One region of the Shewanella sp. cp20 genome, then DNA from elsewhere that is predicted to be linked to it. Evidence: predicted binding sites of a transcription regulator. Region 1 holds the regulator's gene; each other region holds the start of a gene.
What was found. The regulator FliA, encoded in region 1, starts transcription of late flagellar genes. The targets are predictions, from matches to a motif close to CTAAAGNTNNNNNNNNNNNNGCCGATA.
Positions count from the first base shown of each region.

Region 1 (3,113 bases):
TGTCGGCCTTGAGCGAACACTATGTGCCAGCAGATCTGGTGAAGGCGCTGCCGCGTAGCCTGGCAAACATGCTCGACAACCAGGGGGATGATATTGTCCGTCAGGGCGGCGTGGTTGCCTTTGTCGGTCCGACCGGTGTCGGCAAGACGACGAGTGTCGCAAAATTAGCCGCTCGATTCGCCGCGCAACATGGTTCAGATCAAGTTGCATTAATTACAACCGATCATTATCGCATTGGAGCCTATGAGCAGCTGGCAACCTATGGCAAAATAATGGGGTGTCCGGTCAAGCAAGCTCATGATCTCAATGAGTTGGAACAAATTCTTTATCAGTTCCGCAATCGCAAGCTAGTATTGATAGATACGGCGGGCATGGGACAAAGAGATGTGAGATTGTTCCAGCAACTTGATAATTTAACTGCAAATAGCAGATTACCTATTCGCAGTTATCTGGTACTGTCATCTACAAGTCAAAGAAGAGTGCTTGAAGATGCCGTCGCGCAGTTTACTCGGATTCCATTATCCGGTGCGATTTTGACCAAATTAGATGAATCGGTGGCCTTGGCGCCAGCATTGAGTGTGTTGATTCAAAGTGGATTACCCTTGAGTTATGTCACCGATGGCCAGCGAGTGCCAGAAGATATGCAAGTGGCCGACACCTTAGCCTTAGCCAACAAGGCCCTGTCGGTACTCGAAAAGAAAGTGCAACCAATACAGAATAACGAAAGGTCATATGAACAGGCCTACGCATTTGAGTAATATAATGAGTCGGGATCAAGCAAGCGGTTTACGTATGATGAATCAACCATATAACGAAAAAGTAAAAGTAATTGCCGTAACCGGTGGTAAAGGTGGCGTAGGTAAAACTAGCGTATCGATCAACACCGCCGTCTCCCTGGCCGAGAAGGGCAAGCGAGTGCTTGTGCTCGATGCCGACTTGGGTCTAGCCAACGTCGATGTCATGTTGGGCCTAAGGGCTGAGCGCAATCTGTCCCACGTATTATCCGGTGAGGCCGACCTTGACGAGATCATCGTTCGTGGTCCTAAGGGAATTGGTATTATTCCTGCGACTTCCGGTACCCAGGCCATGGTGGAGCTGACACCTGCGCAGCATGCCGGCCTAATCCGTGCCTTCAGTGAGATGAAGACCCAGTTTGATATCCTGGTCGTGGATACCGCTGCCGGTATCTCGGACATGGTGCTCAGCTTCTCTCGCGCCTCGCAAGATGTCTTGGTCGTGGTCTGTGATGAGCCGACCTCTATTACCGATGCCTATGCTTTAATTAAGATTCTGAGCCGCGAGCACGGCGTATTCAGATTTAAGATTGTGGCCAACATGGTCAGAAGTTTGCGAGAAGGGATGGAGTTGTTTGCTAAACTTAGCAAGGTAACCGACCGTTTTCTCGACGTGGCTCTGGAGCTGGTTGCGACTATCCCCTTCGATGAAAACCTTCGCAAGTCAGTTCGTAAACAAAAGCTGATCGTCGAGGCGTTTCCTAAGTCGCCGGCGTCGATTGCTTATCATGGTTTGGCTAATAAGATCATTAGCTGGCCAGTGCCACAACAGCCGGGCGGCCACCTAGAGTTCTTTGTGGAACGTTTGGTACAACGCCCAGAATATCAAGAGGATCGTACGAGTGAGTAAAGCCGCTGCGTATACTTGTTTAGATAACAAAGCTTCTATTGTCGAACAGTATGCACCGTTGGTTAAAAGGATTGCTCACCATTTACTTGCTCGTCTGCCCGCCTCGGTGCAATTGGATGATTTGTTACAAGCAGGTATGATGGGCCTGCTCGAAGCCTCGGCCAAGTTCGACGGCAGCAAGGGGGCTAAGTTTGAAACTTTTGCCGGAATACGCATTCGTGGCTCTATGCTCGACGAAATCCGCCGTGGCGACTGGGTACCCAGGTCGGTTCACCGCAATCAACGCCGCATAGCACAGGTGATTGACGAGCTAGAACAAGAACTTGGACGTGACGCAAAAGATAATGAAATTGCGGATCGACTTGATATGCCGCTCGATGAGTACCATCATATTCTTAATGATGTTTCAGTCGGGAAAGTAGTTGGAATTGAAGATCTTGGTGTATCGGTCGATGTAGTAAGACAGGAAGATGATCACCAGGACGACGCATTTGAATCTCTGGCAGAGACACAGTTTCATGAGGCCCTCGTAGAAGCGATTAAATTACTGCCAGAAAGAGATGGATTAGTTTTGTCGTTATATTATGACGAAGCATTAAATTTAAAAGAGATCGGTGCCGTACTTGATGTCAGCGAATCCCGAGTAAGCCAGATACACAGCCAGGCGATGCTCAGACTCAAAGCGAAACTCAAGCATTGGACCAAAATATAACGATTACATGAGCAATATAAAAACAGCTCCGCGGAGGAAACCTTGGACAAGAATATGAAGATTCTCGTTGTTGACGATTTCTCAACAATGAGACGCATCATCAAGAACTTGTTGAGAGACTTGGGTTTTAATAACACTCAGGAAGCAGATGACGGTTCGACAGCCTTGCCTATGTTGCAAAAAGGCGATTTTGATTTTGTCGTAACCGATTGGAATATGCCTGGGATGCAGGGTATCGACCTATTAAAGGCTATCCGCGCCGATGACAACCTGAAACACATTCCTGTGTTGATGGTGACTGCGGAAGCGAAAAGGGAACAGATCATCGCAGCGGCCCAGGCCGGTGTGAATGGCTATGTGGTGAAACCTTTTACTGCGGCGACATTGAAAGAGAAGTTAGACAAAATTTTCGAACGACTCGGTTAATCAAGGTTGAGCTATGCAGGCAGAAACTTCAGGGCTGATCAATTTAGCACAGGCCAAGCAACTCGTTGATCTACTCGAGACTGGCCAACAAGAGCAGGCCGATGAGCTAATTCGCGACATCGCCAGCCCGATTCAGAAAGAGCTGTTTGACGAGGTGGGTCGCCTTACCCGTCAGCTTCACAGTGCGATAGTGGATTTTCAGGTGGACGGTCGCCTCGTGGAGCTGGCCAATAGCGAAATTCCCGATGCCAAAGAGCGCCTCAATTATGTCATCGACATGACGGAGCAGGCGGCCAACAAGACCATGGACGCCGTCGAAGAATCTCTGCCG
Region 1 is NZ_JPII01000030.1:91,708-94,820, forward strand. It holds gene flhF (flagellar biosynthesis protein FlhF) at 1-758, shown strand, start outside; gene DB48_RS12755 (MinD/ParA family protein) at 763-1,644, shown strand; gene DB48_RS12760 (RNA polymerase sigma factor FliA) at 1,637-2,356, shown strand; gene cheY (chemotaxis response regulator CheY) at 2,399-2,782, shown strand; gene DB48_RS12770 (protein phosphatase CheZ) at 2,796-3,113, shown strand, end outside.

Region 2 (3,113 bases), on a different contig from region 1:
TCTTCACATAGAGTACAGATTGTGCCTGCAGACCATCGTTACGATAGTAGAAGGTGTTATCGCCGCGCTCTGTGGGTGCCGTCACCTTCTCGAAGTTCCACAGCTCGGTGATGCGATCGACTATCGCCTGCTTATTTTCCAGCTGCGCCAGAAAGTCGTGTCCCGCCTGTTGCTGCTGCTTCACCCAGGCATGGGTCGCGTCACTCTCTTCCTCCAGATAACGGTAGGGGTCGGCAACCTCTACACCGTGAATCGTTTCAACCACGCCCTGGGGCTGAACTGCTGCCTGCGCCGCTGCCGTTTCACTGGCATGGTACTGACAACCCATGAGTGTTAAACCTAATCCGGCAAGCAAAAGGGTTTGCTTAGATAAAATCGTCTTAAGAGCCATCTGTAGCCATCCTGGATATCTCGTTATTATTAATGGTAAACCTGTGAGCTAGCGCCCAATAACCTCGTACTATACAAGTAAAAAAAAACCGTGCAATGGCTACAAATAAACGACTCACGCATTTGTCTGCAAGACTTGTTAATAAAAAAACAACATGGATGAATTATATAAATCGTGAAATTATGCAGCAATTATGCGTAATCAAGCGCAAATAGCCTGATAAGGTGAATTCGAGCCATTAGGCACCTTGCTCAGACATTAGAAATACTAATCTCAGGCGGGAATTTTTCTAGTTTGTGGGACAAATGGTCTGACCCTATAATGCACCTCGTTTTCCGGAAGTATCTACCCAGCTGGTAGATGTGAAAACAAGAACTCCGAGTTCCCGTGCCAGTCACGTGAATTCATCCCTGGTTCTTATGCTTGACTTCCTTCCTTCAATTTGTTGATTGCAATGATTTATTTGCGGCCCACTTTAGATTAAGTGGGCTTTTTTTTGCCTATCATTTACGTCTGCACTTTTATATCCCAGGCCCGATACAAAAAAACCGGCCAATCAGGCCGGTTTCGATAAATAAGATTAATTCAGTTAACCCTTAATTCAGTTAGCCCTAGAGCTCAGGTATTAGGTGCACTATCCCCACAGACGGTTACAGCAGACCTATTCAGGCTGAGCTAGTCAAGCGGCTTGCTGAGGCGGATCACCACGCGTCTGTTGCGCGCCCGCTCATCTATGGTTTCATTGGACGCCACATGGCGACGCTCACCATGACCTAAGGTATGGATACGCTCGTCGGGAATACCCGCAGACAGGAAGAGCTGCTTAACCGACTTAGCGCGTTTCTCTGACACCTTCTTATTCACCGAGCGGCCACCGAAGCTGTCGGTATAGGCGTCGATCAAGACCAGTTCGACCTCAGGATCGTAAGAGAGATACTCCTGCACCTTAGCGATCTGCGCCTTGGAATAACGGGTCAACTCGGAACCACCAAATTCATAGGTCAACACTGTGAAGGCGATATCATCGAAACTATAGGGCAAGAGATTGGCCAGACACGATTTAAACTCGGCGTAACGACGACCAAAATTGGCGGCCGAAAGCCCAACGGCGACTTTGCTGGAACGGTTGTACCAGTCGGCATAATAGAAAGTCGGCTGCATGCCGCGTTCGAGTTCATTCAGCATGGACCAGGCCGCCTTCTTAGGCACCTCGCCGCTAAAATACTTCTGATAGGTGAGATCTGTGATGGGACGGGACACCACACCAGGACGCCAGGCGGGCGCCATGCTCATCAACTTGGCATTGGTCACCTCGTCGGGCTTCACCCACATATCCAGGCTAAAGTTCAAATCATGATCTTTACCGGCGCGGCTGGTAAACACCGCCTTGCCGTAGGATGGGATCTCATGCTCAAGGCGACAGATGATGGGGGTGTTGTCGCTTAGGCGCCAGGAGGACTGTTCCAGCGAGGCCACATAGTGACGCAACTCGGCCTGCGCCGTCGTCGCCAGACTCAAGCCGATACCGAATGTCATCGCACATAGCACCCTAACCCACATAGACAGTCACTCTTATTAATTACGTTACTTATCCCTATCGGCCTAATTTAGCATTCCTTTAGCCCATATTATGACCAATCAAACATGACAAGCTCCCATCGGATACTTCATAATAGCCCCCCACTCTTCACTTTGGACATTTTAATGAGCGATATTTGCGACGCACACAAACTTAAGCATAGATTCCGTGGCTACTTTCCCGTCGTCATCGATGTTGAAACCGCGGGGTTTAATGCTCAGACCGATGCGTTGCTGGAGATCGCCGTCACCCTACTGAAGATGGACGACAATGGTGACTTAGTGCTGGATAAGACGCTGCATTACCATATCGAGCCCTTCGAAGGCGCAAACCTCGAACCAGATGCCCTGGCGTTTAATGGCATAGACCCCAGCAATCCGCTGCGCGGCGCCGTGAGCGAGAAAGAAGCCTTCTTAGAGATCTTTAAAGAGGTCAAGAAGCATCAGAAGGCATCGGATTGTCATCGCAGTATCATAGTGGCACACAATGCCGCCTTCGACCACGGCTTCGTTACTCAGGCGATCGAACGCAACGCCCTGAAACGTACGCCGTTTCACCCGTTTGCCACCTTCGACACCGCCGCCCTCTCGGGTCTGGCGCTTGGACACACGGTATTGGCGAAGGCCTGTGAGATAGCCGGCATCCCCTTCGACAACAAAGAGGCTCACTCGGCACTTTATGACACCGAGCGCACCGCAGAGCTGTTTTGTCATATCGTCAACAAGTGGAAGGCATTAGGCGGCTGGCCGGTTGCAACGCCAAGCGAAGAACCCAGCCCTGAACCTGAACAAGAAGCAAGCGATAACAGCTAAGCGACAACTCCTAAGCTATGACAGCCAAGCTATAACATCTGAGATAAGCTCCAAAGGTGTTAGACAGCCTATGCTAATCAGCTGCTAGGCTAAACAGATACTGGCCGCTCACCAAAGAGAAGGTGAGCAGCCAAATAGACGGCTTTAAAGCCCGGTACGACTGTCGAGATTCAGGGCCTTGATCAAATCAAATACCTCATGGATCTCCTTAAACACCTGCTCTATATCATCGCTAAAATCCAGCGGCTTTAGCAGATCCAGTTGCGGCTCGAAATAGTTATGTTTACAGGCGATCATAATCAGCAATCTTCCCGCTTTAAAGCTGGCTTCG
Region 2 is NZ_JPII01000052.1:7,184-10,296, forward strand. It holds gene DB48_RS18585 (prolyl oligopeptidase family serine peptidase) at 1-328, opposite strand, end outside; gene DB48_RS18590 (flagellar protein MotY) at 1,067-1,927, opposite strand; gene rnt (ribonuclease T) at 2,096-2,782, shown strand; gene DB48_RS18600 (DUF3137 domain-containing protein) at 2,927-3,113, opposite strand, start outside.
Region 2: DB48_RS18590 (flagellar protein MotY) is a predicted target of FliA. The motif match lies at 1,987-2,013, and genes of this name have one in related genera.

Region 3 (3,113 bases), on a different contig from region 1:
ATCTTATCTGTGGCCAGGTTGACCACCATGCTGATCTGCTCCGACTGTTCGATTGCCTTTAAAAACAGGCTCAGGCGCTCGTCTGTGTCGTAAGCGCGTTGTGTCGCCAGGGTCAATGCCAGCTGATCGGCCACCTGGGAAACGATATGGATCTCGCTCTCTGGCCATTCATGCAGCTGACCCGATTCGAGATAGAGCACCCCTTCGAGGTGTCCATTGATACGAATGGCCACATCAAGATGCGAGACCACCTGATTTTCATTGAGGTAATCGACTAATTCGGCGACACGGCCATCATTTTCGACGTCGACCACGTCTATGGTGCGACTGCGTTTGAGCTGATCGAAATAATTGGGACATAAGGATTGTGCGGGGCGTGAAGCCTGGCCTTGCAAACTTGTATGAGCGATGAGCTCACAAGCCTGGCTGCCGGAAAACAGACAAACACCTATGTTGTCCACCTCGAGGGACTGACTGAGCAGATCGCAGGCAAGCTCGGCCGTCTCTTTAAACAGACCTTCTTGTTTTTGCGTCGAATTGACTATGGTTTCAAGCAGATGTTGAAATTGGCGCTTGGTCATAAAATCCTACTGCCGATAACCTTCTGCCGATAGAAAGGTTACCGAGGTAAAAACCGCCAAAGGCGGTAACAACATAGATGTTATTGTTATTATTAAATGTTCAATTTGTGCACATTACACGAATAACTCGCTAATTAGCAAGCTAATCTCGATGGCGCCGCTAGAGACCATGTTCGAGTTGGAAAATCATCTTCTCGGCGCTGTAGCCAAAAGTGAGGCGCAGCTCCTGGCCACCTTCTACTGCCTTGATCTCACTCTCAACACCCTCGAAACGCTGCTTAGCCGCCTGTGCCATGGCTTGCAACTCACTTTGGGCGTTCTCTCCATCACGTACCAGAGTCAGTACGGTATCAAACTCATCGATCACGGCGCCGATATCGGCATAGCTGCCACAATCGTTACAGGTATCGTTTACCAACTCTGATTGACCCTCTTGAATCTTTTTCATTTTGACCCTTAACCTTTTAACTGAAAATGCTCATAGCTATATATAGCAAAAGCCGAGCTACCGCACTTAAAACTAAGCCAAAATGTCTCCTAACGCACGTTGCCTGACGATCTGCTCGGTAAAATGCGGTAATTCCAAACTAGGTGCATCGGCATCGAGTTCATTGTGAAAACGCGCCAGGGTAACGGGATCGCAGTTAGCCAGCACCTCTTGCATCGCCAGCGGATCCCGTCCTCTGTGGACTAAGGGTTCGGGACTCAGATATTGCTGCAGATGAAAACCGCTTAGCCCTGCCTGGTGAAACTGCTCGCTGTTGTCTCTGTCTTCACCCAGATGAAGTGCGCTGGTCAGCGCCTGTGGCTCGGGTAACTCAAATTGACGCTTGAGTTTTGTCTCTACATCGCTTGGCGCCTGATCCAAATGAAACTGCGCCATATCTCTGGCATCGTTTGACAACATGGCCAGCAGCAGACCAAATTCTCCCCGGCGATGATCGACTATCGCCTGGTTGAGTCGGGTCCCTAATTGATTCTCGTTGATGATCAACTGACTAGTTCGCATAAAAAAACATCAATAAAACAGCTCGTTGCTATTTAATCGACCGCTTACGCCATAACTTTAGCAATTATTTTAAATTGGGACTTTACAGCGCCAAGGATTCTGACTACTATGGCCGCCGCAATTGAGGAGGGGTTCCCGAGTGGCCAAAGGGATCAGACTGTAAATCTGACGGCTCAGCCTTCGAAGGTTCGAATCCTTCTCCCTCCACCATTTGCCTACAATGTAATAAAGAGATACTCGTGGAGGGGTTCCCGAGTGGCCAAAGGGATCAGACTGTAAATCTGACGGCTCAGCCTTCGAAGGTTCGAATCCTTCTCCCTCCACCATCTTTATCTCGTTATTATCTTGTGCTGCTGTACCAAAAAATATGGAGGGGTTCCCGAGTGGCCAAAGGGATCAGACTGTAAATCTGACGGCTCAGCCTTCGAAGGTTCGAATCCTTCTCCCTCCACCATTTTTTCTCTCGCATTATCTGCGCATCATTTAGTTCCTAATTTCAAACACTTCGCTTCATTTTTGTCATCATTTAGATGATGTTACCCCCTTAGTTAATGCAGCGAATCATTCTTTCAGTCTCCCAAGGTTTTCCCTCGCGGCCAGCACTGCCTGTTATCCGTCGCATTTATTTTCGATTTTCCTTTTCGTTATAATTTATTTCGTTAAGCTATAACGACTATCCGCTCGATAACCTCAGGAGCCACAATGAATCAATCTTGGGTCAACCAGGCCATCGCCAAGATCGAGGCAGACTATCAACGCAGTGCCGACACCCATCTGATCAAGCTGGAACTGCCTATGCTGCCCGGCATCGATATCTACCTAAAAGATGAAAGTACCCATCCCACCGGCAGCCTTAAGCACCGCCTGGCGAGATCCCTGTTTCTCTACGCCCTATGTAACGGTTGGATCACCCAAGATACGCCCATCATAGAATCCTCCTCGGGCAGTACGGCCGTATCCGAGGCCTATTTTGCGCGCCTGCTTGGCCTACCCTTTATTGCTGTCATGCCCGCCTCTACCGCCAAGAAGAAGATACAACAGATAGAGTTTTATGGCGGCCGTTGCCACTTCGTCGACCATTCGAGTGAGATATACGCCGAATCACAACGACTGGCCGACGAGCTGTCGGGTCACTATATGGACCAATTCACCTACGCCGAGCGGGCAACCGACTGGCGCGGTAACAACAACATCGCCAACTCCATCTTCGAGCAGATGCAGCGAGAACCACATCCCGTCCCCAGCTGGATAGTGATGAGCCCAGGCACGGGCGGCACCTCGGCCACCATAGGCCGCTATATTCGCTATCAATGCGCCAAGACAAAGTTATGTGTGGTCGACCCGGAAAATTCGGTATTCTACGACTACTACCACAGCGGTGATGCCAGTATCAGCTGCGCCGATGCCAGTCGCATCGAAGGCATAGGGCGACCCAGGGCCGAGCCCTCCTTTATTCCAGGGGTGGTCGATCATATGGTCAAGATTGACGACAACGCGTCGATCGCCACCATCTATTGGTTAGA
Region 3 is NZ_JPII01000047.1:81,324-84,436, reverse strand. It holds gene DB48_RS15840 (sensor domain-containing phosphodiesterase) at 1-581, opposite strand, end outside; gene DB48_RS15835 (DUF406 family protein) at 742-1,029, opposite strand; gene DB48_RS15830 (VC2046/SO_2500 family protein) at 1,102-1,590, opposite strand; tRNA gene DB48_RS15825 (tRNA-Tyr) at 1,716-1,800, shown strand; tRNA gene DB48_RS15820 (tRNA-Tyr) at 1,832-1,916, shown strand; tRNA gene DB48_RS15815 (tRNA-Tyr) at 1,960-2,044, shown strand; gene DB48_RS15810 (PLP-dependent cysteine synthase family protein) at 2,293-3,113, shown strand, end outside.
Region 3: DB48_RS15830 (VC2046/SO_2500 family protein) is a predicted target of FliA. The motif match lies at 1,625-1,651, and genes of this name have one in related genera.

Region 4 (3,113 bases), on a different contig from region 1:
CTCGGCAAGGATTTTATACCACCAAGCCCAAAGATGAGCATAATTTGTCCAAATTGAGATTATCCCCATAGCACAGGTCACACGCCTGCACCGCTAGAAGCAAAAAAGTCCACCTAAGTGGACTTTTATTGATGGATGGAGCTTAACCATTAAATGCGGCTATTGGCCGACCAAGATCTCATCTGACTCCTTGGCCTTACCCTGCTCGATGGCGATCTCAACCCTGCGGTTACGGGCCCGGTTGGCGGCGGAATCATTGGCGACCAGGGGGGCGGTATTGGCCATGCCAACCACCTTCATGCGCTGCTGATCAAATCCTGGCACACGCACCAGCTCATGGGCCACGGCCACGGCGCGTTTGCTGGAGAGATCCCAGTTCGAGCTGTAGAGCTCGTTACTGATATTCATATCATCCGTGTGGCCCGAGACGGTAATGATCCCCGGCACATCTTTTAATAGCTCTCCTACGCGGCGGATCACCGGCTTAAACCTGGGCTGTAGGAAGCCAGAACCGGATGAGAAGGCGCCCTTTTCACGGATGCGAATGATGATCTGCTGCCCCAGAGACTCGATCTCGATCGCGCCGTCGATGATCTCCTTATTGAGCTCCTGAGCCATCTTCTTCACCTGATCGTTGATCTGATCCTGTGACGCCGCATCCTGTTTCTCCTGCTTGGCCTGAGCCTCGGCATCCGCCTCTTCCTGCGCGGTAGAGGAAGCCTCGCCGCCGCGCTGCTCGCCACGTTGTTGCTGCACGCCGCCGGCGCTGTCATCATCACCGGCCTGCACCTCGATGGTGGGCTCGGTCATCTCATTGGTCTGCTGATTGATGATCTCAATGGGTGTTGGCTCGGGTTTACCCGGACGAAACTCCAGGGCGATCACCGAGGTGCCCTTGGGGATATCTTTGACTTCAACCTTATTTTGTACGCCGAAGGCATACTTCATCGAACCGGCGATCTGCTTGAACTTCATCACGTCCATCTCGGAGAAGGCCAGCAGCAGAACGAAGAAACACATCAATAGCGACATGAGGTCGGCAAAGGTAGCCAACCACATAGGCGCCCCGGCGGGCGGACAATCGCATTTGACCTTCTTAGCCATCTGGCTATTCCCCGTCCGTCGTGTCTATATTCCGCAGTTTCTCCGAGAGATAATTCTTCAAGAAACCCTCGATGACCCTGGGGTTTTGTCCGTCTTGAATAGCGAGCACCGCATCCATGATCAGGTTGCGATTGAGCATCTCCTCCCCCATGCGTAGCGAGAGTTTATCGGCGATCGGCAAAGCAATCATGTTGGCGATAATGGCGCCATAGAGAGTGGTTAACAAGGCCACCGCCATCGCCGGGCCGATAGATTTAGGGTCGTCCATGTTCGACAGCATGGCCACCAAACCAATCAGGGTACCTATCATCCCCATGGCGGGGGCTACATCACCCAGCGCCTTGAAGATGCTGATGCCGGTCTTGTGGCGCTCTTCGGTCAGGGCGATATCTTTCTCTAGGGCTTCGCGCACCACATCGCCGTCATGGCCGTCCACCAACATATCGACCGCTTTCTGCATGAAGCTGTTGCTGATCTCCGCCTCTTCCAGCGCCAGAAAGCCCCCCTTACGCGCCGCATCGGCCATGGTGACCGATTGCTCGATCAACTCGTCGGGCTTATCTATCTTGAACATGAAGGCTTTGGCGGCGATCTTGACCGCACCGAGGAACTGCTTGAGGTTAAATTTCATCATCACCACAAACAAAGAGCCTATCATTACGATAAGCACAGAGGGCACATCAACAAAGATGGCGATACCACCACTGCTGACCATAGCTCCGATAATAAAACCAAATGCACCAATCAGGCCTATCAGGGTCGCTAAATCCACAACTCTTCCTCATATACAGTATCGGCCGTTGCTAATACCTTGACCTAGGGATCAAGCTCTCAGTCAACACCATAATCATCTCGAGACAGGTCTCTACTCTACTCATTCTTGCAATGAAAGGCATCTCCTCGCCCCAGCGCGACGACACAAAAGTCGTCAATTAGACGGTATTTCGCCTAACCGCGGGCAGGAGTTTACGATATAATATCTGACAAAATTGAGTATTGTTCTAATTCAATTATCGGACAGCTTACACGCAAGTTTAGCTACAAATTCAATTTTTTATAAAAAAACCTCCTTAAAGCGTGCTATTGCACAAATATACGACAGCGCAATTTGACCCCTAGGGTTGACTGAGATACTTTGTCTGTCGCTAAATTCTTGGGAAAATCACCGTGGCCAAAAAACCTGAAAACCTGACCTTCGAAGAGTCACTCACAGAATTAGAAAACATCGTCACCAGCCTGGAACAGGGCGATGTCTCTCTGGATGACGCCCTCAAACAATTTGAGCGCGGCATCAATCTGGTCAGAAACAGCCAAGGCAAACTCGAACAGGCCCAACAGAAAGTCTCTATCTTGACCCAGGAACAAGATCAACCCAGCTTGCAACCCTATCTGCCAGAGGGCGAATAATTGCTAAATGAAGCGATAACGCGATACCAGCAGCGCGTCGACGGCCAGCTGCGCCATTTTATCAATGCACAAGACGATACCGAGCCACAACTCAAGGCCGCCATGACACACGGCGCCCTGATTGGCGGCAAGCGTATCCGCCCCTTTCTGGTCTATGCCGTCGGTGAGATGTTGGGGGTGCCCCTTGAAAGGCTAGATGCCTGCGCCGCCGCCATCGAGTGTATCCATGCCTACTCGCTGATCCATGACGATCTACCGGCCATGGACGATGATGCGCTGCGCCGCGGCCAGCCGACCGTGCATATCGCCTTCGATGAGGCGACCGCCATACTGGCCGGCGATGCGTTGCAGACCTTGGCCTTCGAGATCATCAGTCAGGAGGGCAGCGAGCTGACCGCCAAGCAACAACTGGCCATGGTACGTGCCCTTGCTAAGGCATCTGGTTACGGCGGCATGTGCGGTGGTCAGGCGATGGACCTTAACGCCACCGACAAACAGATAGATCTCGAGACCCTAAAGCGGTTACACAGATTAAAGACCGGCGCCTTGATCCGCTGTGCAGTGGAATTACCTATCATTGCTGCCGAGGTCACAGATGAGCA
Region 4 is NZ_JPII01000016.1:191,928-195,040, reverse strand. It holds gene DB48_RS04735 (flagellar motor protein MotB) at 160-1,104, opposite strand; gene pomA (flagellar motor protein PomA) at 1,109-1,876, opposite strand; gene xseB (exodeoxyribonuclease VII small subunit) at 2,272-2,511, shown strand; gene ispA ((2E,6E)-farnesyl diphosphate synthase) at 2,512-3,113, shown strand, end outside.
Region 4: pomA (flagellar motor protein PomA) is a predicted target of FliA. The motif match lies at 2,116-2,142, and genes of this name have one in related genera.